DNA from 3 places in the Klebsiella sp. KE9456 genome. Region 3 is predicted to be linked to each of the others. Evidence: riboswitches for the same ligand, from Rfam matches in the RefSeq annotation. Region 3 holds a riboswitch; each other region holds the start of a gene.
What was found. A riboswitch is a leader RNA that binds a small molecule or an ion and turns the genes downstream of it on or off. The one in region 3 is predicted to bind thiamine pyrophosphate.
Positions count from the first base shown of each region.

Region 1 (8,078 bases), on a different contig from region 3:
CAGCGCTTCCCGTGCCAGACGGGCGGCGAACACGGCTTCTTCCGCCGTTTTCGCCCCGGAGGTATTGGGCAACAGGCTGACGCCTGCCGCCAGCAGCGGCGCGAGGATAGCGTCATTATGCTGGCGCAGATCGACGCGTTTCATCGCCAGCGTGACTAACTGGCTGCCGGAGGCGCGTATCGCCTCCACCATCACTTCCGGTGTGGCGAACTTACCGGTGCCGGTAAGAAGATGTGATGCAAAGGTTTTATCTGCAATACGTAACATGTCAGCCTCCAGCGATGACCTGAAAAAGCAGGATATGGTCGCCTTCCTGCAGAAGATGATGTTCCCACCGATCGCGCGGCAGGATCTGTTGATTGAGCGCCAGCGCGACGCCTGGCTGTTGTTGTTCCAGTTGAGCAAGCAGGGCGGCGACGGAGGTCGCTTCGGCGCACTGCAACGGCTCATCGTTAAACCACACCCGCATGCTGACCTCCACATACCGGACATCCATGGGCACGCTGTAATGCGAGAGTGCGCCAGTTACCGGTGCGGGCATCGAACAGGCGCAGAATATTACGCGGCGCTGCCATACCGCTGAGCAGCTTAATGGTCTCCAGCGCCTGTAAGGTGCCCATCATGCCGACAACCGGGCCAATGATGCCCGCTGTCCGACAGTTGCGTTCGGGTTCGGCTGCATCAGGCCATAAGCAGCGATAACAACCCTGTTCCCATGGCGGCGTCAGCACCATTAGCTGGCCTCCAAGCCCGACGGCGCTGGCGGTAATCAGCGGTGTTGCAAGGCTGACGCAGGCGGCATTGATGGCCTGTCGGGTGACCATGTTATCGGTGCAGTCCAGCACGACATCGGCTTTTGTTACTTCATCCCGCAGCGCCGGGCCGCTTAATCTCTGCTGTAATGTCACCAGCGCAATGTGCGGATTGAGCTGCGCCAGCCGCGCCCTGGCGGCAGAGGTTTTCGGTTGGGCGATATCATCGCTGGTGAACAGAATTTGCCGTTGTAAGTTACTGACGTGTACTTTGTCGTCATCGGCCAGTACCAGCGTGCCGACACCGGCCCCGGCCAGATAGAGAGCGGCAGGTGACCCCAGCCCGCCGAGGCCGACGATTAACACCCGGCTGGCGAGCAATTTTTGCTGCCCTTCAATGGCGATATCCTCCAGCAGCAACTGGCGGCTATAGCGCATAAAATCGCTGTCATTCATCTCCGGCTCCCGCTATCTCCAGCAATTGTGCCGTTGCCTGGCACCAGTCAGCAGCCTGAGTAATGGCGCTGACGACCGCGATACTACCAACACCGGTTGCCAGTACCGCCGGAGCGCGTTCGAGGCCGATCCCGCCGATGGCAACGGTGGGGTAATCGCCAAGACGTTCAATATGGCGCGCCAGTTGTTCCAGTCCTTGTGGCGCGGACGGCATCTGTTTGGTTTGCGTCGGGAAAACATGACCGAGGGCGATATAGGAGGGGCGAGCCGCCAGCGCGATGTCAATTTCCATGTCATCGTGGGTGGAGACGCCAAGACGCAGCCCTGCCTTGTGGATTGCGCTGAGGTCAGCGGTTTCCAGATCCTCCTGGCCGAGATGCGCCCCGTAAGCGTTGTGTTTGATCGCCAGTCGCCAGTAGTCATTGATGAACAGGCGGGCATTGTAGCGGCGGCCCAGCACGATAGCGGCTGATACATCGTCCTCCACCTCTTCGTCGCGCTTATCCTTGATACGTAACTGGATAGTGCGAACGCCTGCGCTCAGCAAGCGCTCGATCCACTCTACGCTATCAACAACCGGGTAGAGCCCTAAACGAAAAGGGACGGATGGGAAATCGGGCTGATACATTATGCTTCCTCCTTCCTGAGATAGATTTCACCGCCTTTGACGCGGAAGTTTTCTGACATATCCGCCATTCCTGCTTCGATGGTCTGTGTCGCCGCGTAGTCGCGGACTTCCTGGCTGATCTTCATTGAACAGAATTTTGGCCCGCACATGGAGCAGAAGTGCGCCACTTTACCGGACTCCTGCGGCAGCGTTTCGTCGTGGTAAGCGCGGGCGGTGAACGGGTCAAGCGCCAGGTTAAACTGGTCTTCCCAGCGGAACTCAAAGCGGGCTTTCGACATGGCGTTATCGCGGATTTGCGCGCCAGGATGGCCTTTTGCCAGGTCGGCGGCATGCGCCGCGATTTTGTAGGTGATCAGTCCCTGTTTCACATCCTCTTTGTTCGGCAGGCCGAGGTGCTCTTTTGGCGTTACGTAGCAGAGCATGGCGCAGCCAAACCAGCCAATCATTGCCGCGCCAATGCCGGAGGTGAAGTGGTCGTAGCCCGGCGCAATATCGGTGGTCAGTGGCCCTAAGGTGTAGAACGGCGCCTCAAAGCAGTGTTCCAGCTCTTCGGTCATGTTACGGCGGATCATCTGCATCGGTACGTGGCCAGGGCCTTCAATCATCACCTGCACGTCGTACTCCCAGGCAATTTTGGTCAGCTCGCCCAGCGTGTGCAGCTCGGCAAACTGCGCTTCGTCGTTCGCATCCTGAATTGATCCCGGACGCAGGCCGTCGCCCAGCGACAGCGAGACATCGTAAGCGGCGCAGATTTCGCAGATTTCGCGGAAGTGCTCGTAGAGGAAGTTTTCTTGATGGTGAGAGAGGCACCATTTCGCCATGATCGAACCGCCGCGCGAGACGATACCGGTCAGACGTTTTGCGGTCATTGGCACATAGCGCAGCAGCACACCCGCATGGATGGTGAAGTAGTCTACCCCTTGCTCGGCCTGCTCCAGCAGCGTGTCGCGGAAGGCTTCCCAGGTGAGATCTTCGGCGATCCCGTTTACTTTCTCCAGCGCCTGATAGATCGGCACGGTGCCGATCGGTACCGGGCTGTTACGCAGGATCCACTCGCGGGTTTCGTGAATATAGCGGCCGGTTGAGAGGTCCATCACCGTATCTGCGCCCCAGCGCGTTGACCACACCAGTTTTTCCACCTCTTCTTCAATGGAGGAAGTGACCGCGGAGTTGCCGATATTGGCGTTGACCTTCACCAGGAAGTTGCGTCCGATGATCATCGGTTCGGATTCCGGGTGGTTGATGTTGGCCGGGATAATCGCGCGACCGGCGGCCACTTCGTCACGAACAAATTCCGGCGTGATGTTTTCCGGCAGGCGCGCGCCAAATCCAACGCCCGGATGCTGCTGGCGTAATACATCGCCGCGAATGCGCTCACGCCCCATGTTTTCACGGATAGCGATGAACTCCATTTCCGGGGTCACAATCCCCTGACGCGCATAATGCAGTTGCGTGACGCACTTGCCCGCTTTGGCGCGCTTCGGCGTGAGCAGCCCCGTAAAACGCAGCTCGTCCAGCCCATCATCGGCCAGACGTTCTTTGGTGTACGCCGAGCTACGGTCGGTCAATTCTTCGCTGTCTGCGCGTGCCTCAATCCAGGGCTGACGCAGTTTTGCCAGCCCCTGCTGAACGTTAATGGCGACATCAGGATCGCCATAGGGGCCAGAGGTGTCATAGACCGGGATGGCTTCGTTCTCTTCGTATTGCGGATTCTCTTTGCTGCCGCCGATGAGCGTGGGACTTAGCTGGATTTCACGCATCGGAATGCGGATGTCCGGTTGTGAGCCGGTCATATAAATACGTTTTGAGTTCGGAAAGGCGGTGCCTTCCAGGGTGTCGATAAAGTGTTGGGCCTGGGCGCGTTGTTCGCGGCGAGTCAATTTTGTTGCAGACATAGCTCATTCCAAAAAGTGAAGGACGTGGCTTGTCAGACGACGGAGGAGTAATGGATGTGCGTTTGTTGCCCGTACAGGCTGACGCATAAAGCAGTTTACTCTTGTTCCCTTCGCAGGTATTAGCCTGATCAGGTTCCGCGGATCCCGAATTAACGGTCTCAGCCTGTGCTTTCGCACACGGCACTCCGACAAGATGTAACCCCGGCGACGGGGCAATGGATGTAAATTACTCGTTACTGCTTCATAACTCAAGCAGGCTTTGCAATTCCGCTTTTATCCTGGGCGTTAAGCTTCAGATGATTGCCGGAAGCCAGCAGAATGAGCCTATCTTCCAGCGTAAACCGTGCTTCCAGCGCTTCACCGATGTCGGAAAGCACCTGCTGAAACTCCGCATAATTATCGTGATCGATCGCGTTCTCCAGACTGGAGTCGTAATATTCCATGATCTGTTGAGTATTGGCTTCCAGTAATGCGTGGAGGCGCGTTGCGGCCGAACGTGGGTTTCCCTCTTCCATTTCACGAATAATGTGTTCATAAATACTGAAGTGTCCGGCGGAAAGGTAATCGACCAGACCCTGACAAAAATCATCCAGCGCTTTTTCATTCAACCGCATGTACGATTCTTTGCCAGGCTTAATGCCAACCAGATTGTAGTAAGCCACGAGCAAATGCTTACGTACCTGTAGCCAGCGATCGACCAGTTGATTGTTGCCTCCAACACGTTCCGTCAGGTTTTCCAACTGGTTTAACATGGTTGACTCCGCAAGTTTTAAAGAGAAATACGTTGCTCACCGGAATGTAAATATAATGTTAAAAGTGCCAGCAAAATAAAGGTAGTGCAATAGATATGGATCGTATTATTGAAAAATTAGATTGTGGCTGGTGGATCGTCAGCCACGAACAGAAATTATGGTTGCCCCGCGGGGAATTACCACATGGCGAAGCGGTAAATTTTAATCTTGCAGGGCAGTCCGCGTTGAGGATAGGAGAATGGCAAGGGGAGCCAGTCTGGCTGGTTTGTCAGGATCGGCGGCATGATATGGGATCGGTACGGCAGGTCATCGATCAGGATGTTGGTCTGTTTCAACTGGCGGGGCGGGGGGTACAACTGGCGGAATTTTACCGTTCGCACAAATTCTGCGGATACTGCGGTCACCCTATGCACCCGAGCAAGACCGAATGGGCGATGCTGTGCAGCCACTGCCGCGAGCGTTACTATCCGCAGATTGCTCCCTGCATTATTGTCGCCATCCGCCGGGATGATTCTATTTTACTGGCGCAGCATACCCGTCATCGCAACGGTGTGCACACGGTGCTGGCCGGGTTTGTTGAAGTGGGGGAAACTCTGGAGCAAACCGTTGCCCGCGAAGTGATGGAGGAGAGCGGCATTAAGGTGAAAAACCTGCGTTATGTCACTTCGCAGCCCTGGCCGTTCCCACAATCGCTGATGACGGCGTTTATGGCGGAGTATGACAGCGGCGAGATAGTCATCGACAAGAAAGAGCTGCTGGAAGCGGGCTGGTATCGCTATGACGATCTTCCGTTGTTGCCGCCGCCGGGCACGGTGGCACGCCGTTTGATCGAAGACACTGTGGCAATGTGTCGGGCTGAGTATGAGTGATGGTACACTGGCACCCTGACGCAATGAAGGAACTGCAAAATGACCGAACTGAAGAACGATCGTTACCTGCGCGCGCTATTGCGCCAGCCGGTTGATGTTACCCCGGTGTGGATGATGCGCCAGGCAGGCCGCTATCTGCCGGAGTACAAAGCCACCCGCGCACAAGCAGGCGATTTTATGTCGCTGTGTAAAAACGCCGAACTGGCGTGCGAAGTCACGCTACAACCGCTGCGGCGCTACCCGCTTGATGCGGCGATCCTCTTCTCGGACATTCTGACCATCCCGGATGCGATGGGGCTGGGACTCTATTTTGAGGCCGGGGAAGGCCCGCGCTTTACTTCGCCAGTCGCCAGTAAAGCGGATGTCGATAAGCTACCGATTCCTGACCCGGAAGACGAACTGGGCTATGTGATGAACGCGGTGCGTACGATCCGCCGCGCGTTGAAAGGTGACGTTCCGCTGATCGGTTTTTCCGGCAGCCCGTGGACGCTGGCGACTTACATGGTGGAAGGCGGCAGCAGCAAAGCCTTTACCGTCATCAAAAAAATGATGTATGCCGATCCGCAGGCGCTGCATGCGCTGCTCGATAAGCTGGCGAAAAGCGTCACTCTGTACCTCAACGCGCAGATTAAAGCGGGCGCCCAGTCGGTGATGATTTTCGACACCTGGGGCGGTGTGCTGACGGGGCGCGATTACCAGCAGTTCTCGCTGTATTACATGCATAAAATCGTTGACGGTCTGCTGCGGGAAAACGACGGTCGCCGTGTACCGGTCACGTTATTCACCAAAGGTGGTGGCCAGTGGCTGGAGGCGATGGCGGAAACCGGGTGTGATGCGTTAGGCCTCGACTGGACAACTGATATTTCTGACGCGCGCCGTCGCGTGGGCCATAAAGTGGCGCTACAGGGCAATATGGACCCGTCCATGCTCTATGCGCCACCGGCGCGCATTGAAGAGGAAGTGGCGACGATTCTCGCCGGATTTGGCCAGGGTGAAGGCCACGTCTTTAATCTTGGACACGGCATCCACCAGGATGTACCGCCGGAGCACGCGGGCGCATTTGCTGATGCGGTACACCGCTTGTCAGAACAGTACCACCGCTAAGGAGTCATGATGGATCTCGCGTCGCTACGCGCTCAACAAATTGAACTCGCCTCGTCGGTGATCCGCGAGGATCGCCTTGATAGCGATCCGCCGGATCTGATCGCCGGGGCGGATGTTGGGTTCGAGCAGGGCGGTGAAGTGACGCGAGCGGCGATGGTGCTGTTGACGTATCCAGCGCTTGAGCTGGTGGAATACAAAGTGGCGCGTATCGCCACTACCATGCCGTATATCCCCGGCTTCCTCTCCTTTCGCGAGTATCCTGCGCTGTTGGCGGCGTGGCAACAGCTGTCGCAAAAACCGGATTTAGTCTTTGTCGATGGGCACGGTATCTCTCACCCGCGTCGTCTGGGGGTGGCAAGCCACTTTGGATTGATGATGGATGTACCCACCATCGGCGTAGCGAAAAAACGGCTGTGCGGCAAGTTTGAGCCGCTTTCCGCCGAACCTGGCGCGCTGGCCCCGCTGATGGACAAAGGCGAGCAGTTAGCCTGGGTCTGGCGCAGCAAAGCGCGCTGTAACCCGCTGTTTATCGCCACCGGGCATCGCGTGAGTACCGACAGCGCGTTGGCGTGGGTGCAGCGCTGTATGCAAGGCTACCGTCTGCCGGAACCGACGCGCTGGGCGGATGCGGTGGCATCAGAGCGTCCGGCGTTTATGCGCTGGCAAGCAAATCACGACTAATTCAGGTACACTGCGGCTCATTTCTGACTTCGAGAATTCATCATGTTACAAAACCCGATTCACTTGCGTCTGGAGAAGCTGGAAAGCTGGCAGCACGTCACCTTTATGGCCTGCCTGTGCGAGCGGATGTACCCCAACTACGCCATGTTCTGCCAGCAAACAGCGTTCGCTGATGGTCAATTGTATCGCCGAATCCTCGATCTGATCTGGGAAACGCTGACGGTGAAAGATGCAAAGGTCAATTTTGACAGCCAGCTGGAAAAGCTGGAAGAGGCAATTCCGGCTGCTGACGATTTTGACCTGTACGGCGTTTACCCGGCGATTGATGCCTGCGTTGCATTGAGCGAGCTGCTTCATTCGCGGCTGAGTGGGGAAACCCTCGAACATGCCGTTGAGGTCAGTAAGACATCGATTACCACGGTTGCAATGCTGGAAATGACCCAGGCGGGTCGTGAAATGAGCGATGAAGAGCTCAAAGAAAATCCGGCGGTGGAACAAGAATGGGACATTCAATGGGAGATTTTCCGGCTTTTGGCCGACTGTGAAGAACGCGATGTTGAACTCATCAAAGGGCTTCGTGCAGACCTCCGCGAGGCCGGTGAAAGCAATATTGGTATAAATTTTCAGCAATGAGACCAGAAAACGTGATTTAACGCCTGAATTGTAGCGTCTGAAGGCTTCCATTCCGCCCCCCGTCTGGTCTACATTTGGGGGGCGAAAAAACGTGGCTATCGGTGCGTGTATGCAGGAGAGTGCTTTTCAGGCATTTCCGTCGCACTCGATGCTTAGCAAGCGATAAACACATTGTAAGGATAACTTATGAACAAGACTCAACTGATTGATGTAATTGCGGACAAAGCTGACCTGTCCAAAGCACAGGCAAAAGCTGCCCTGGAATCTACCCTGGCTGCAATTACTGAGTCTCTGAAAGAAGGTGATGC
Region 1 is NZ_JBDYQK010000035.1:18,228-26,305, forward strand. It holds gene thiG (thiazole synthase) at 1-267, opposite strand, end outside; gene thiS (sulfur carrier protein ThiS) at 269-469, opposite strand; gene ABK821_RS23485 (HesA/MoeB/ThiF family protein) at 453-1,208, opposite strand; gene thiE (thiamine phosphate synthase) at 1,201-1,836, opposite strand; gene thiC (phosphomethylpyrimidine synthase ThiC) at 1,836-3,731, opposite strand; TPP riboswitch at 3,820-3,929, opposite strand; gene rsd (sigma D regulator) at 3,980-4,483, opposite strand; gene nudC (NAD(+) diphosphatase) at 4,579-5,352, shown strand; gene hemE (uroporphyrinogen decarboxylase) at 5,392-6,456, shown strand; gene nfi (deoxyribonuclease V) at 6,466-7,137, shown strand; gene ABK821_RS23520 (YjaG family protein) at 7,180-7,770, shown strand; gene hupA (nucleoid-associated protein HU-alpha) at 7,957-8,078, shown strand, end outside.
Region 1: it holds a riboswitch for thiamine pyrophosphate, as region 3 does, so the genes downstream of both, thiC (phosphomethylpyrimidine synthase ThiC) here and thiB (thiamine ABC transporter substrate binding subunit) in region 3, are expected to answer to the same signal.

Region 2 (8,078 bases), on a different contig from region 3:
AACGCCGGGTCCGATGGCGGCACAATGGTGACGTCCAGTCCGGCTTCTTTAAAGGCGCCAATCTGTTCGGCCACCATGATCGGCGCGTGATCCGGGTTGATATACCAGTCCAGCACAAGGGTGAGTTTCTCGTTGGCCAGCGCCTGGCCGCAGAGCAGCGCGGTGAGGGTTATTGCGGCGGGTACAGATTTACGCATGGTTACTCCTTATATAAAAGCGTCATTATTCCGGCGCCCAGTTAATCAGCCGGTGTAGAAAAGCATCCACTGTCAGCCATAACAGGACCGTCAGCAGCACTAAAATAAACAGCGCCGCAAAACAGATATCCGTCTGCAGACGCGCGTTGGCATTGAGCATCACGTAGCCCAGGCCTTCGGCTGAGCCGACCCATTCGCCGATAATCGCCCCGATGGGGGCGACGGCCGCGGCCATTCTCAGGCCGGAGGCAAGAGCCGGAAGGGCCGCCATCATGCGCACATGGCGCAACTGCGCGCCAAAAGATGCCCCCATGGTGCGCGCCAGATCGAGATAGTCGTGGTTGACCCGCCGTAACCCGTCAAAAAATGCCGAGGTCACGGGGAAGAAAATCACCAGCACCGCCATCATCACTTTGGCGCTTATGCCGAAGCCAAACCACAGTACGAGTAGCGGGGCGAGGGCAAAGACCGGGATCGCCTGACTGGTCAGCACCAGCGGCATTAGCCAACGTTGAATACGCGGCGAGACGATCATACATAGCGCCAGCGCGACGCCGAGCAGCACGCCAGCCGTGAGACCGCAGAGGATCTCGCTCAGGGTGATCAGCGTATGCCAGCCCAGGTAACCCCGGTTGAACCACAACGCGCTGGCCACCGCTGATGGTGAAGGAAGCAAAAAGGCCGGAATTCCGCTACGGCTCGCCAGCCACCAGAGCAACAGCAGGCCGCAGAACACCACGCCGCCGCGCAACAGTTTAGCGTTCATCCGTTGGCCCTTATTAGCTGTTGCAGCAGCTCCGCCTGGCTGGTTAATACCTGCGGATCGTCACAGGCTCGGGGCGGCATGCCGGATAAGCGGTGCGTATCGTCAATTCCTCCGGCAGCGGGCGAGAGTACCAGCAGGCGATGGCTGAGTCGGCAGGCTTCCATCGGATCGTGGGTGATAAGCATCACGGTACGGTTCACTAACAATTCGGCGGCCAGGGTTTGAATTCGCGTGCGGGTAAGGGTATCGAGCGCTGAAAAGGGCTCGTCCATCAATACAATGGGGCGATCTTCATAGAGGGTGCGCGCCAGGGCCGCCCGCTGGCGCATTCCCCCCGACAGAGAGGATGGCCGGTCGCTGGCGCAGTGTTCGAGACCCACCCGCCTTAACAGCGTGGTGACGCGCGTGTCATCAATGGGTTCGCCGCGAAGACGCGCGCCGAGGGAGACATTGTCACGCACGCTTAGCCAGGGATAGAGCAGATCCTTTTGCCCCATCCAGGCCAGACGTTTTGCCATCGGCTGGCCATCGCTGGCGCGAACATGACCCGCCGTCGCCTGCTCCAGTCCGGCGATAATGCGCAGCAGGCTGGTTTTCCCCACGCCGCTGGCCCCCAGCAGAGACACCCACTGACCGCCAGGAATATCAAATGAGAGGTTGTCGAAGATCTGCCGGGCGTGAAAACGTAAGCTGAGGTTGCGCACCTCGATACCCGGCGCTATCACGTTGCGCACTCCGTGACGGCATTGAGTCCCATTTGCCAGAAGCTGGCCTCCAGCCGCGTGGCGGTGGTGAAGATGCGGCTGAGTTCAGCAAATCGGGCTTCGCCGCCACGTTGTTGCCACACGGTTTCCAGCAGATTAATAGCCGAATTAACCCCGCGCAGATAGCCCTCATCGCCATAGTTACGGATCCAGGACGCATAGGGGTTGGTGGTGAGGTTAGTGGCGGGATCGTGCAGTAAGCCGAGGCCGATTTCGGCGTATCCGGCAACGCAAGGCATCAGCGCCGTCAACAGATCCAGCGTATCGCCGGCGTGACCGATATCCAGTACGTAACGGGTGTAGTTGACGGTTTCCACGGCTTCAGGTGTGGCCGCCATTGTCGCCTCATCCAGACCCCATCCTGTGCAGTAGTCTACATGTAGCGGGAGCTCGTCAAGAATGGCGTTCATCGACGCGGCGGCGGCGCGCATTTCTGGCAACGTCTGCAGTTTACTCACCAGCAGCGCATAGCTCCGGGCAAAGTGGATCAGAAACAGATAATCCTGAGTCAGGTAACGGCGAAAAGCGATTTCGGGCAGGGTGCCTGCAGCGAGTTGCCGGAGAAAGGGGTGAGCGACATAGTGCTGCCAGTCAGCGTTGGCCTGCTGACGCAGACGACCATAAATACCCTGGGTGAACGCGGGAAGAATCACTGGACCTCCTGATAACGGGGAGATCCGGGCGTGCTGTCAGAAGTGTGAACAGGCAGTGGCGCAAAACTGGCGAAAATGCCGACCCGTCCCTTCGCTGGCATGACCCAGATCAGGTTCAAAGGGTTCGGCTCGCGCCATCTCAGTCCTTACAGGACACCCCTCGGTTGGCCCTTGTTATACGATATTCGCTTTTTGATTACAATCCTGTGATGTGACAAGATTAGGTGACGTTGTCACCTTTTTTCAGGCCCGGTAAAGCCCGTGAATGAACCGGCTGCGCCAGGCCCGGTCAGCACAGTGCTGCCGGGCGAGCACGCACAGGGGGATCATTAGCGAAATTCAACCCAGCGGGCGCCGTCATCCGCTGAACGTACGCAGTTTTCCACCCAATGCACGCCGAGCGCACCGGCTTTGGCGTCCGGATACCAGAAATTATCCAACAGGGCGCGGTCATTACGATCGGTGGCGTCCATCGCGATGGCGAAACGGCGGTACAAATTCGACCATGCTTCAAATAAGCCTTCGGGGTGACCGCCGCCAATGCGATCGTCCTGTAAAGCCAACGGGTCGAGATAGGACATCCCGCGTTCGAGAATACGCACCGGCTCGCCCTGAATTTCATAACGCAGCTGATTGGGTTGCTCATCCCACCACTCCAGGCTCGCTTTCTCACCGACGATACGCACTTTCTGACCGTGCATCGAGCCGCAGTTTACCGCTGAACACCACATTGAACCGATAGCGCCGTTGTCGTACTCCATCAGCACATAGGCGTTATCCTCCAGCGGCGCACGGGTTTTGACAAAGCTCTGGCGAGAGCACATCAGACGCGTGATGGCGAGTTTTGGCGCCATGGTTTCCGCCAGAAACAGCGGGTGAGTGGCTAAGTCACCTAATACATAGCTGGGCCCGACAAATTTCGGATCCACCCGCCAGCGCGTGCTCGGGTTTTCCAGCTCTACCGGCTGCGCGTGGAAACCATGTGCGAACTGCATATTGATGATGCGGATCTCGCCCAGCAATCCCTGCTCAATCATTTGTCGCGCCTGCAAAATCATCTGATGACCGGCGTAGCCGTAAGTCACGCCAATGATTTTGCGTTGTTTTTCGCTAAGCGCTACCAGCGCATCCGCTTCTTCGGCGGTAAAGCACAGCGGTTTTTCACAAACCACATGCAATCCGGCCTCCAGCGCCGCACGGCAAATGGCGTAGTGGGTGTTGTTCGGCGTGGCGATGGAGACCGCTTCGATACCGTCTTCCCGCGTCGCTTCTTCACGAAACAGGGTTTCGTAATCGGCATAGCAGCGTCCGGCTTCCACGCCCAGTTGCTGACCGAATTCACGCCCACGCTCGGCATCAATATCAAATGCGCCCGCTAACAGAGTAAAAGCGCCGTCGCGCAGCGCCGCAGAACGGTGAATATAGCCGATCTGGCTGCTTCCACCGCCGCCAACCATGCCCCAGCGTAACGATCTGCCTACGGGTTTTGTTCCATTAATCATTCTCTTCTCTCCAGATTAAAAGCCAACGGAACGCAGGTAGCGCAGGCTTTCCGTGACGGCCTGTAAGCTGCCTTCAACATTGCGCGGATCGCGCTCTTGCTCAATGGTTATCCAGCCCTGATAGCCGCGTTTTTCCAGAAACGCATGTACCGCCGGATAATCAATTGCGCCGCTGCCAAGCGGGCACATCACCCCTTCAGCGCAGGCGGAGAAGAAGTCGATGCCACGGGAAATCACGCTTTCAAACACGTTCGGATCAACATCTTTAAAGTGCAGGTAGTCAAGGCGGTCAAAATGACGATCCAGCCAGCTGACGGGATCCATTCCTGAGTAATAAAGATGGCCGGTATCGAGACACAGACCAGCGATGTCGTGGGGGATTTGCGTCGCCAGCAGGTCAATCTCATCGGCAAATTCGATACAGCCGCCCGCATGGGGATGAATGACCGGACGGACGCCGTACTCCTGCCATGCCAGTTTGCTGATGATGACAATATGGTTAATCATCTGCTGCCAGTCGGCAGGAGACAGTCGCGGCGCCAGCTCGCTACGCCCGGCATATTGCGCTCGCTGGGGATTACCGAAATCAATGATCACCAGGTAAGGAGGCTGGAAAGGATTACCCGCTGTTTTTTCCGCAACGGGGACCTGCGATAAATTACGGCAAATGTTATGCGTCAGTTCGACGATATTCGGGAAGTTCTCTTCGCTGACCAGATCATCAAAGATCGTCCCGGCAACCAGAGATAACCCTTGTTTATTCAGCGCTGCGCTGAGTTCACTGGCCTGGGTTGGCAGATAGCTCCAGGGCCCTAATTCAATACTTTCATAGCCCGCGGTGGCGGCTTCCTGCAGCACTTTCTTGAAAGGCGGCAGATAAGGATTTTTGGGATCATCGACGCCCCAGCTACACGGCGCGTTGGCAATATGTATGGTCATGACGGATTCCTTTTCAGTGTGCGATGAAAGCGGCATCAGTATTGAATGAATATTTCAAATTCAACAACATCGAATTTTTATTTTTTTGATGTTATTCAAGGTTTATTTTGATGTTCTATTTGATGGTTTTTTATCAAAATGAGGCAGGAGAAGGCGCGCCGAGGAAATGCCCGCGCCATGGCGATCAGAGATTTTCTTTGGTGAGGAGGTCGAACGGCTGCAGGGCGTTGATAAAGGTTGCCTGTGACTGACCGCTGGCCTGGAGAAATGCGTTTATGGTTGCGTCTGCGAGTGCGGGCAGGCGGTGCGTGATCATCAGATCGATAGTGCCATCAATTAACGCCAGTTCGCCATTTTCCACCGGGCCGTGACAAATCAGCATCACCTGATGCTGGCGCTGATGCGCCTGTAGCGCGTCAATAATCCCCTCAACGCCGCCGCAAGGGGCGTAAATCGCCGTCAGGGAAGGGTAATCTCGCAACATGGCATCCGTTACCTGCCGGGCTATATCCGCACGTTCATAGCTGCGTACCGGTTCCAGCACCCGCTCGCCTTTTCCGTGTTCGCGCAGATATGAACGAAAGCTAATTTCGCAACTCTCCTGACAGATAAACCGATTATCACCGATGATGATGCCAATTTCTCCTTCATGGCGACAAAGCCTGTCGATCGCCCAACCGGCGGTGCGGCCCGCTTTTTGATTATCCAGACCGATATAGCCAGTGCGTTGCGCCACAGCCATGTCAGAGAGCAGGGTAAAAACGCGAACGCCTTTATCAATGGCCTGGGTAATCGCGTGGCGGATCAGCGGGTTGTCCAGCGCGACAATGCCGATCACATCCACTTCATCGCTCAGACGGTCGATGGCGGCCACCATGTCATCGATGGCGTTAATATCGTAATGCAGAAAAACGGGAGGCTGCGTCGGGTTATGCCAGGGCATGGCCGCCTGCTCAAGCATCTGCGCCAGTTGATGATAAAATGAGTGTGATTGCTGAAGCAGAATAAACCCCATTCGCAGCGTTACCGCTGACTGACCGCCAGCCTGCCGATAGCGCGATTGTTCCAGCGCGAATCCCAGCCGACGGGCGGCTTCAAGCACTTTACGTTCGGTACTTGCTTTGACGGGGGTACGTTTATTGAGCACCCGGTCAACGGTGGCAATGCCGACTTTGGCATCCCTGGCTATATCTGTCATGGTGACTTTTTTCGCTGACATTGATATTCCCCTCAGAAAATAATGATAAAAATCTATCATTATTTCTTTCGGTAAAAAAGCCCGCAGTCCTGGGTTTAAACAACGCCATCGGACAGTACATCAGACTATGCATATTAGGGGCGTCATTTATCCGGCAACGTTGTTTGTAACCGCTGAGAACAAAAGGTAAACCACCAGTGGTTGCAGATTGCTGACAAAGTGCGTTTTTCCGGAATTGCCCGGCGGCGCTTCGCTTGCGCGGGCCTACGAAAAACCCATAACATGATGATATTATTGGTTTTACATGCCAGGTAAAGCGATAGCCGCCACCCGGCAGAAATGCGAGCACAATATCTAAATCAGGTTTGTCATCAGCCTCACCAGTGGTTGCGGCGTTGTTCCTGACTTTTCATCTGTACGGGCATATTTCGCCATGTCTGTCATCGTGATTTCACGGTTCGATATCTTGTCGGTACAGATGGCCTTTCCCGGTTCTGGCTCGCAACCATAGCTCTTCATCAGTCAACGATGTCTGAATCAGTTCAATGGGCACGCCGGCATCATTAATTATTGCGACGAAATAATCATCGATGGGTTCATAAGGCCCAAGCAGTATCTCCTCATCTTTTAGGGCATCGGCAAGACAATCTACTTTAAATGCAACGTGTGGGACCGTTTTGATTAAAGGATGTAACGGAGAGTCGTCCGTAAAACGGTGCCATTGCACCCGGAAGCGCCCGGGATTATCCGTGGTGTACATGCCTGCTTTTTCGCTGAAAATACCCTCTTCCTTACCATCCTGCACGGGAATGCCGAAGTGGTGAAACTCGTATTTCACATTCGCTTTCATCTGTTTTGATTGCCTTATTTAATTGCTTGTCCCTTCGGGGGGCTAAATGGCAAGTGATGCGACCCAGGTTGAACAGGCTCAAAGTATAGCGTCAGGCCAGCTATCTTAAAGACGATGTCTGAGGATGGCAATCTGCCCGCTGTACCCGTCATACCCGGTTCCAATGTACGTCAACAACAATTCGGCTCCATACGGGGCCGCATTTTCGCTACAGATGGCATTGCGCAGTCTGCCTGTATGTGACCATTAATGTTTTTGATCAAAACGGTAAACGAGGGCTAAAGCGAGTAACAAGATAAATATGGGAGGCGCGAGAACCACTGCAGGGACATTAAGGGAAAAAAGCAGCCCCAGGTTGAGCACGATCTGATAGGTAATATAGGTGAGCAGGCCCACGATCGCGCCAATAGCTAATCGACTGCCCAGTCCGGGCGCGCGCGGAATGGTAAAAGTAAACGGAATGGCCAACAGAATCATGGACAGAACCAAAATGGGCTGCCCCAGTTTTTTCCATAGCGCGAGACGATATTCGGTGCTCGGCTGCCCTGAATCGTGCAGATAATCAATATAGTGATCCAGTTGCCGGATGGAAAAACTGCCGGGCGGCAGAATGAGCTCATTCAGACGAGCGCCGGAAAAGAGTGAATGCCAGAGCAGGCTGTCGCGCCTTTGAACGGTCTCTCTGTTATCTTGCCAGTTTTTTTGCATCACGTTGTGCAGCAGCCAGATGCCATTGGCCGCGGTGCTGGCCTTTTCCGCGTAAATATAGGACTCAAGCGAGCGATCGGCTTGATAATGAAAGATTTCAATACCCACCGGTTGGCCATTTTTATCAAGGGACTTCACGGTCACAAATTCGTTACCTCGTCGTGCCCATAGCGCGTTGACGGAAGCGTCGTCATCATTCGATTGTGCCAGAGTGCTGTTTTTCATCTGTAGGGCTCGTTGTTGTAGCGGCGATGCCACCCATTCATCGACAGCGCCTAACGAGACATTTATCAACAGCCCGGCGGAGAGCATCACCAGCGCAATGTTGAAGATCGACATACCGGCAGCGCGGATCGCCGTCAATTCCAGACTTTTGGCAAGCTGCCCCAGCCCGACGATCCCCCCGAGCAGCGCGATAAAGGGCCCCAAATCCACAAGAGTGCGGGGCAGCGTCATGACGGTCACATACAGCGCCTGGGTCCAGCGATAACCGTCAGGCGT
Region 2 is NZ_JBDYQK010000004.1:70,180-78,257, reverse strand. It holds gene ABK821_RS05390 (ABC transporter substrate-binding protein) at 1-197, opposite strand, end outside; gene ABK821_RS05385 (ABC transporter permease) at 223-963, opposite strand; gene ABK821_RS05380 (ABC transporter ATP-binding protein) at 960-1,688, opposite strand; gene ABK821_RS05375 (TenA family protein) at 1,685-2,380, opposite strand; TPP riboswitch at 2,450-2,551, opposite strand; gene ABK821_RS05370 (Gfo/Idh/MocA family protein) at 2,710-3,882, opposite strand; gene ABK821_RS05365 (TIM barrel protein) at 3,898-4,821, opposite strand; gene ABK821_RS05360 (LacI family DNA-binding transcriptional regulator) at 5,006-6,040, opposite strand; gene ABK821_RS05355 (hypothetical protein) at 6,471-6,869, opposite strand; gene lptG (LPS export ABC transporter permease LptG) at 7,116-8,078, opposite strand, start outside.
Region 2: it holds a riboswitch for thiamine pyrophosphate, as region 3 does, so the genes downstream of both, ABK821_RS05375 (TenA family protein) here and thiB (thiamine ABC transporter substrate binding subunit) in region 3, are expected to answer to the same signal.

Region 3 (8,078 bases):
ATAATACCGATAAACACCGCATTAAACAGCTGTAAAACCAGCAGCGCCACGCGGCCGTGAAACAGAATCAGGCCAATATAAAACAGCACGCCCGCGGCAACCGCCGCCACCATCATATTGCGCTTGCCCCAGCGCTTAACGAAGTAACCCGCCAGAATCATCGCCGGAATCTCCAGTCCGGCGGCCGTCCCCATCAGGACTCCGGCGAGGCTGTCCGGCAGTCCGAGATCGCTACTGATCCACAGTGGCATATCAATGATATACATAGTGTTGCAGGTCCACATCAGCGTGGAGGCGATAAACAGCATACGGACATTTTTATCGTGCCATCCCCCGACCTGCCTCAGCACTCCCCCCTCCTCCGAGGGTTGTTCAACACGGGCGACCGACGGGAGCCTGAAAGCGATGAGCGCCAGACTGATGACAAAGATCCCCGCCGCTATCGAAAACATGGTCGTGAAGCCATAATTAAGCGCCAGCATAAAGGCCAGCGGAGGACCGATCACCCATGCCAGCGAGAGCTGAGCACGCATTATCGAACTGAACATCACCACTTCACGGGCCGAGCTATCGGCGTATTCCCGCGCCAGCGCAAAAAGCTGCGGCATCGCGGCGTTCGCCACCGAGGCCAGCATCACGCCACCGGTGATCAGCGTCAGATAATGACGATTAAACGCAAACAGCAGCGCGTTTCCTACCGCCATCAGGCAGCAGAACATGATCAGGCGTCGACGATCGCCCCGGCTATCCGAGCGCTTAGCCAGCGCCAGGCTGACCAGAATGCCGGCAATCGCGTTAACCGTATAGAACAGTCCCACCCAAAAGGGTTGCACGCCCACTTCGCGACTAAGGAATAAACTGAGCGTCGGCGCCTGCAGCGCGCCTGCAATACCGATCATAAACGCGACCAGCATAAAAGCGGCGTACACGCCGTTAAGACGGCGCCCCATCGTCATTAACCACAGCATCACATATCCTTTAGCGCGCGAAAAAAAGAAAAAAGCCAGCAGAAGATTTCTGCTGGCGGGTGATTCTATACTCTATGAATTTCGAGTTGCAGGACAATAACTATACAAAGGTTACTGAACAGCGCTTACCCTGGCTCACCAGAGGAGGGACCCAGGCTGAATCATGCAGCCAGACTGTCAATCTCTGGCGACACAGATAACTGCAGCTTGAAAAACGGGCGAATATAACACCAATACTCAGTCACACATGATGTCTGCAAGTCAATGAACCGAGGTCTGCGACGTCACTCCCCACTGCATCAGTTCGCCGAGCATTTTCTGCTGTCTTCCTGCCATCAGGCGGGCCAGCCAGGACGCATCCTGCGTCGCAGAAAAGTAGCGTTGGTAGAACTGTTGTGTGGTAGACCTCATCATATTCACCTCCTCACTTCATCGAAGGTGATTATTGACTTAATATAGGAAGTCATAAATTGCTGAGTTTTTATCAGGAGTTCCCCTTTTATGTCTTCCAGCCGTTTACAACAGCAGTTCATCCGCTTATGGCAGTGCTGCGACGGTAAGTCGCAGGAGACGACGCTTAATGAACTGGCAGATATGCTGAGCTGCTCGCGCCGCCATATGCGCACCTTACTGAATATGATGGAAGAGCGTGGCTGGCTGACCTGGCAGGCGGAAGCCGGACGCGGTAAGCGTTCCCGACTGGCTTTTCTCTATACCGGTCTGGCCCTGCAGCAGCAAAGAGCGGAAGATCTGCTGGAACAGGACAGGATCGATCAGCTGGTACAGTTAGTCGGTGATAAAGCCGCCGTCCGACAGATGCTGATCTCCCATCTTGGCCGCAGCTTCCGCCAGGGTCGGCATATTCTGCGCGTGCTCTACTATCGACCGATGAAAAATCTGCTGCCAGGCAGCGCGCTGCGCCGCTCAGAAACGCACATCGTGCGGCAGATTTTTAGCGCGCTGACGCGAGTAAATGAGGAAAATGGGGAACTGGAAGCGGATATTGCTCACCATTGGCAGCAGATCACCGCCACTCACTGGCGTTTTTTTCTTCGTCCGGGCATACATTTTCATCATGGTCGGGAACTGGAGATGGCGGATGTCATCTCTTCCTTACAGCGTAGCAACACGCTGCCGCTCTTCTCCCATATTGAGCGTATCGACTCCCCCACCGCATGGACCCTGGATATTCATCTTAGTCAGCCCGACCGCTGGCTACCGTGGTTACTCAGCCAGGTTCAGGCGATGATCCTGCCCCAGGAGTGGCGGTCGATGGAAAAATTCGCCAGCACGCCCATTGGCACCGGCCCTTACTCGGTTGTGCGTAATAACCAGAATCAACTTAAAATTCACGCTTTCGACGACTATTTCGGCTACCGGGCGCTAATTGATGAAGTCAACGTCTGGGTACTGCCGGAAATTGGTGAAGAGTCCAACGGCGGGTTAACGCTTCAGGGAAGTACGGAGAGTGAAAAAGCGGTAGAAAGCCGCCTTGAAGAAGGCTGCTATTACCTGCTGTTCGACTCCCGCAGCCCGCTCGGCGGTAATACGGCGGTACGCCAGTGGTTAAGTTATCTGTTCCAGCCCGCTAACCTGCTCTATCACGCTGGTGAACACTACCAGGGCAACTGGTTTCCAGCCTATGGCCTGCTGCCCCGCTGGCATCATGCGCGCAGCCATGCCTGTGAAAAACCGCCAGGTCTGGAAACGGTCAGGCTGACCTACTATCAGGAGCACGTCGAACATCGCGTCATGGGCAAGATCATGGCGACGCTGCTGGCCGAACATCAGGTGAAGCTGGAGATTCAGGAACTGGAATACGAAGAGTGGCATCGCGGAGAGGTAGTGAGTGACGTGTGGCTCAACAGCGCCAACTTTACGCTGCCGATCGATTTTTCCCTGTTTGCCTGGCTGTATGAAGTCCCGCTGATTCGCAAATGTATTCCCATTGACTGGGAGCGCGATGCCGGCCGCTGGCGCGCGGGAGAGCTTAATCCGGCGGCCTGGAGCCAGCAGTTGCTCACCACGCAAACTATCGTGCCGCTCATTCACCACTGGCTGATGATCCAGGGGCAACGCAGTATGCGCGGCGTGCGAATGAACACCCTTGGCTGGTTTGACTTTAAGTCAGCCTGGTTTGCGCCGCCGGAGCCGTAACGCTTTTCGTTAGCAGATAAAATCATTACACTAACTGCCGTTCTCAACGGGGTGCTAATAAACATACACAATATCATTCGAGTTGCATCGACGCGCGGTTAGCCCGGAAGCAACCAGAAAGATAAAGCGTATGGGCTGAGAAAATACCCGTCGAACCTGATCCGGATAACGCCGGCGAAGGGATTTGAGGCCCACTCAAAATCCTTTGCCCCCCCTTCTTCTGAGGTGCAAAGTGTTAAAAAAATTACTTCCCCTGCTGGCGCTGGTCGCCGCGCCGGTTTTTGCCAAACCCACCCTGACCGTTTATACCTACGACTCCTTCGCCGCCGACTGGGGGCCAGGCCCGGCGGTCAAAAAAGCCTTTGAAGCGGACTGCGACTGCGAACTGAAGTTCGTGGCGCTGGAAGATGGCGTCTCGCTGCTCAATCGTCTGCGAATGGAAGGCAAAAACAGCAAAGCCGATGTGGTGCTTGGACTGGATAACAACCTGCTGGAAGCCGCGGCCCAGAGCAGGCTGTTCGCCAAAAGCGGCGTATCTACCCGCGCGGTCAGCATACCCGGCGGCTGGCGCAACGATACCTTCGTTCCCTTCGATTACGGCTATTTCGCCTTTGTTTACGATAAAAACAAGCTCAAAAATCCGCCGAAAAGCCTGAAAGAACTGGTTGAGGGCAAGCAGAAATGGCGGGTCATTTATGAGGATCCGCGCACCAGCACGCCGGGCCTCGGCCTGCTGCTGTGGATGCAAAAAGTCTACGGCGATAACGCGCCGGAAGCCTGGCAGAAACTGGCGGCGAAAACCGTCACCGTCACCAAAGGCTGGAGCGAAGCCTACGGCCTGTTCCTCAAGGGCGAAAGCGACCTGGTGCTCAGCTACACCACCTCCCCGGCTTATCACATTATCGAAGAGAAAAAAGATAACTACGCGGCGGCCAACTTCGCGGAAGGCCACTATTTGCAGGTCGAAGTTGCCGCCCGCACCGCGGCCAGCAAACAACCGGAGCTGGCAGAGAAATTCCTCAAATTTATGCTTTCTCCCGGCTTCCAGAACACGATCCCCACCGGCAACTGGATGTATCCGGTTACCCAGGTTGCGCTTCCCGCAGGTTTTGACGGGCTGATCAAACCGCAAACCACCCTTGAATTTACGCCGCAACAGGTGGCGGCTGAGCGCCAGAACTGGATCAGCGCATGGCAACGCGCCGTCAGCCGCTAACTTTCGGCTGGCTGCTGCCCGGCCTGACGGCGGCGACCTTACTGGTCGCCGTCGCGCTGGCTGCTTTTCTGGCGCTGTGGTTCAGCGCGCCGGAAGCGGTCTGGGGATCGATGGTTAGCGATAGCTATCTCTGGCATGTGGTGCGCTTTTCTTTCTGGCAGGCGTTTCTTTCCGCGCTGCTTTCCGTGATACCAGCGATTTTTCTCGCCCGCGCGCTCTACCGTCGGCGCTTCCCCGGGCGCACGCTGCTGCTGCGCTTGTGCGCGATGACCTTAATCTTGCCGGTGCTGGTGGCGGTATTCGGCATTCTTAGCGTTTACGGTCGCCAGGGCTGGCTGGCTGAATTGTTTACCGTGTTCGGCTGGCAGTGGACGTTTTCACCCTACGGATTACAAGGGATCCTGCTGGCGCATGTGTTCTTCAATATGCCAATGGCCACGCGCCTGCTGCTACAAACGCTGGAAAATATCCCCGGCGAACAGCGGCAAATCGCCGCCCAGCTAGGAATGCGCGGCTACGCCTTCTTCCGGCTGGTTGAATGGCCATGGCTGCGTCGGCAAATTCTGCCTGTCGCGGCGCTGATCTTTATGCTCTGTTTCGCCAGCTTTGCGACCGTGCTGTCGCTGGGCGGCGGCCCGCGCGCGACCACGATCGAACTGGCGATCTACCAGGCGCTCAATTTCGACTATGACCCGGCGCGCGCGGCGATGCTGGCGCTGATCCAGATGGTCTGCTGCCTCGGGCTGGTATTACTCAGCCAGCGCCTGAGCAAAGCCCTCGCCATCGGGGTCAGCAACATCCACGGCTGGCGCGATCCTGACGACCGTTTGTTCAGTCGACTGAGCGACATTGCGCTCATTGTCATCGCGCTTTTACTGTTGCTGCCTCCGCTACTGGCGGTGATATACGACGGTCTGAATAACAATCTGTTTAGCGTCCTGCAACAGCCTGCGCTATGGCAGGCGCTAGGGACCTCACTGCGTATCGCCCTTGCCGCCGGGCTGTTAAGCGTGATGCTGACCATGATGCTGCTGTGGAGCAGTCGCGAACTTCGCGCCCGTAATCGCCCGTTGGCCGGACAGGCGCTCGAACTCAGCGGCATGCTGATCCTCGCCATGCCGGGCATCGTACTGGCCACCGGATTCTTCCTGCTGCTCAATAACAGCACAGGGCTACCGGAATCCGCCGACGGTATCGTGATTTTCACCAATGCGCTGATGGCGATTCCCTATGCGCTAAAGGTGCTGGAAAATCCTATGCGCGATATCAGCACCCGCTATGGCGCGCTTTGCCAGTCGCTGGATTTGCACGGCTTTACGCGCCTTAGGGTGGTGGAGCTTCGCGCCTTAACGCGCCCGCTGGCCCAGGCGCTGGCTTTCGCCTGCGTGCTGTCGATCGGCGATTTCGGCGTCGTGGCGCTGTTCGGCAATGAAGATTTTCGTACCCTGCCGTTCTATCTGTATCAGCAAATTGGCGCTTATCGTAGCCAGGACGGCGCCGTTACCGCTCTGCTGCTGCTGGCGCTGTGCTTTTTACTCTTTAGCGTAATTGAAAAACTTCCGGGGCGTGATGCTAAAACTGAATGATGTCACCTGGCTTTACCAGCATCTGCCGATGCGTTTTACCCTCTCTGCTGAACGCGGCGAATGCCTGGCCGTCCTCGGTCCCAGCGGTGCCGGGAAAAGTACCCTGCTGAATCTGATCGCCGGTTTTTTATCACCCGCCAGCGGCAGCATTGAGATCGACGGTCAGCCTCATACTCACACGCCGCCCGCGCGCCGTCCGGTATCGATGCTGTTTCAGGAAAATAATCTCTTTAATCACCTGACTATCCGCCAGAACATCGCGCTGGGGATGCATCCGGGATTAAAGCTGAACGCAGAGCAGGCCACCCGTTTGCAGACCATTGCCGGGCAGATGGCGATTGACGCATTGCTGGATCGCCTGCCTGGCGAGCTTTCCGGCGGGCAACGCCAGCGTGCGGCGCTGGCGCGCTGTCTGGTGCGTCAGCAACCGGTACTGCTGCTGGATGAACCCTTCTCAGCGCTCGATCCCGCGCTACGTCAGGAGATGCTGGCGCTGGTTGCCGACGTCTGCCAGCAGCAGCAACTGACGCTATTAATGGTGTCGCACAGCGTAGAGGACGCGGCGCGCATCGCGCCGCGTTCGCTGGTAGTGGCTGAGGGACGGATACTCTGGGACGGCGAGACTACCGCGCTGCTCAGGGGCAACAGCAGCGCCTCAGCGCTGCTGGGGATTAGCGCGCAATAACCTTATACAGAATATCAAGATAGACCGGCATAAGCGGGTGGCGGAAGGTAAAAACCAGCGCGGCCGCGGCAACGCATACCGTCAGCGGCGTTAGCCACCGCAGGCGCGAACGCGGCAGGAAACGGGTTAAACGATCGCCCGCGCTGTTAGCGCCCCGCCACAGTCGCCAGCACAACCAGGCCGCCAGCCAGGCCAGCAGGGCCGCCCCCAGCAGCAGCCACTTAAAGCTGGCGCTGTGTTCATCCGTCGGAATATCAATCGCCGCCCCGGCGAGGATTCCCGGTAAAAAATAGAGCGGCGGCCACAGCAGGCAGCCAATAATATTTGGCGGGATAAATTTCGCCACCGGCAGATCAAGCATCCCGGCGACCATCGGCACCAGCGGACGCGTCGGCCCGACAAACCGCCCGATAAGAATGGTCACCATGCTGTGCTGATGTAGCGCATGCTCGGTCTTATCGAGCAGCGCTTTATTTTTCTTCAAAAAAGACCAGCGATGCAGCGGCTTCTTAAACCGCCAGCCTAGCCAGAATGACACCCAGTCGCCGAGCAAGCAGCCGATAATCCCCGCCAGCCATGCCTGCCAGAAATTAACCTCGCCGCTACCGATCAGCGCGCCCAACCCGGCCATCATCACCGTTCCCGGCAGAATAAGCCCGACCAACGCCAACGATTCGAGGAAAGCGACCAGCAGAACAGCCAGCAGAGAATAGACCGTGGATTGCGTAATAAAGTGTTCCAGCAATGCTTGCATAATGTACCCGGTTTTAAAACGAAGCACGGATTCTCCGGAGCCGTGAATACTTCGTCAAGCCATCAATTGTTTCTACCCGTCATATTTTACGTTGCAGATGGCAACGTGAATTATTTAGCGTAGATCCTGTTTACTGGCTGCGTTAATTAACCGGACCATCATTTCACTTTCTTTACTTTCTATTCGCATCCAGCGCGAAACTCACTGGGGCTGGCGCCGGTGCACTTCTTAAAGACGCGTGAAAAGTAGAGCTGGTCTTCAAAGCCGACGTTACGCCCCACGGTGGCTATCGGCATCCGCGTGGTGCTGAGCAGCAGCTTCGCCTGGCTAATCCGCTGATCTTCACGCCACCCCAGCACGCTGATCCCCAGTTGCTGGCGAAACAGATGCGACAGCCGCGACGGCGACAGGCACACATGCTGGGCAACGCTGGCAATATCGAAATGGCTGTCCGCCAGATGATCGCTGATATACTGGCAAGCGTCGCGCACCCGGTTATCCAGCGGCGGATGCAGCGATTCATTGATCGCCTCCATACGCCGCAGCAGCAGTTGCTCCATGAGATTGATCGCCAGCAGTTCGGAATAGCGCCCCGCCCCCTGCCCGGCCTCAACGATTTGCCCGAACAGCTCGCCAAAGCGCGGCAGCCACTGCTCATCCGGGCGGAAAAACCCGGTCTGGGCAAAAATCGTCGGCCAGTTAAGCCACTCAT
Region 3 is NZ_JBDYQK010000002.1:175,940-184,017, reverse strand. It holds gene ABK821_RS03080 (sugar efflux transporter) at 1-968, opposite strand, end outside; gene sgrT (glucose uptake inhibitor SgrT) at 1,230-1,382, opposite strand; gene sgrR (HTH-type transcriptional regulator SgrR) at 1,470-3,125, shown strand; TPP riboswitch at 3,163-3,326, shown strand; gene thiB (thiamine ABC transporter substrate binding subunit) at 3,358-4,341, shown strand; gene thiP (thiamine/thiamine pyrophosphate ABC transporter permease ThiP) at 4,317-5,927, shown strand; gene thiQ (thiamine ABC transporter ATP-binding protein ThiQ) at 5,911-6,612, shown strand; gene ABK821_RS03050 (DedA family protein) at 6,599-7,366, opposite strand; gene araC (arabinose operon transcriptional regulator AraC) at 7,546-8,078, opposite strand, start outside.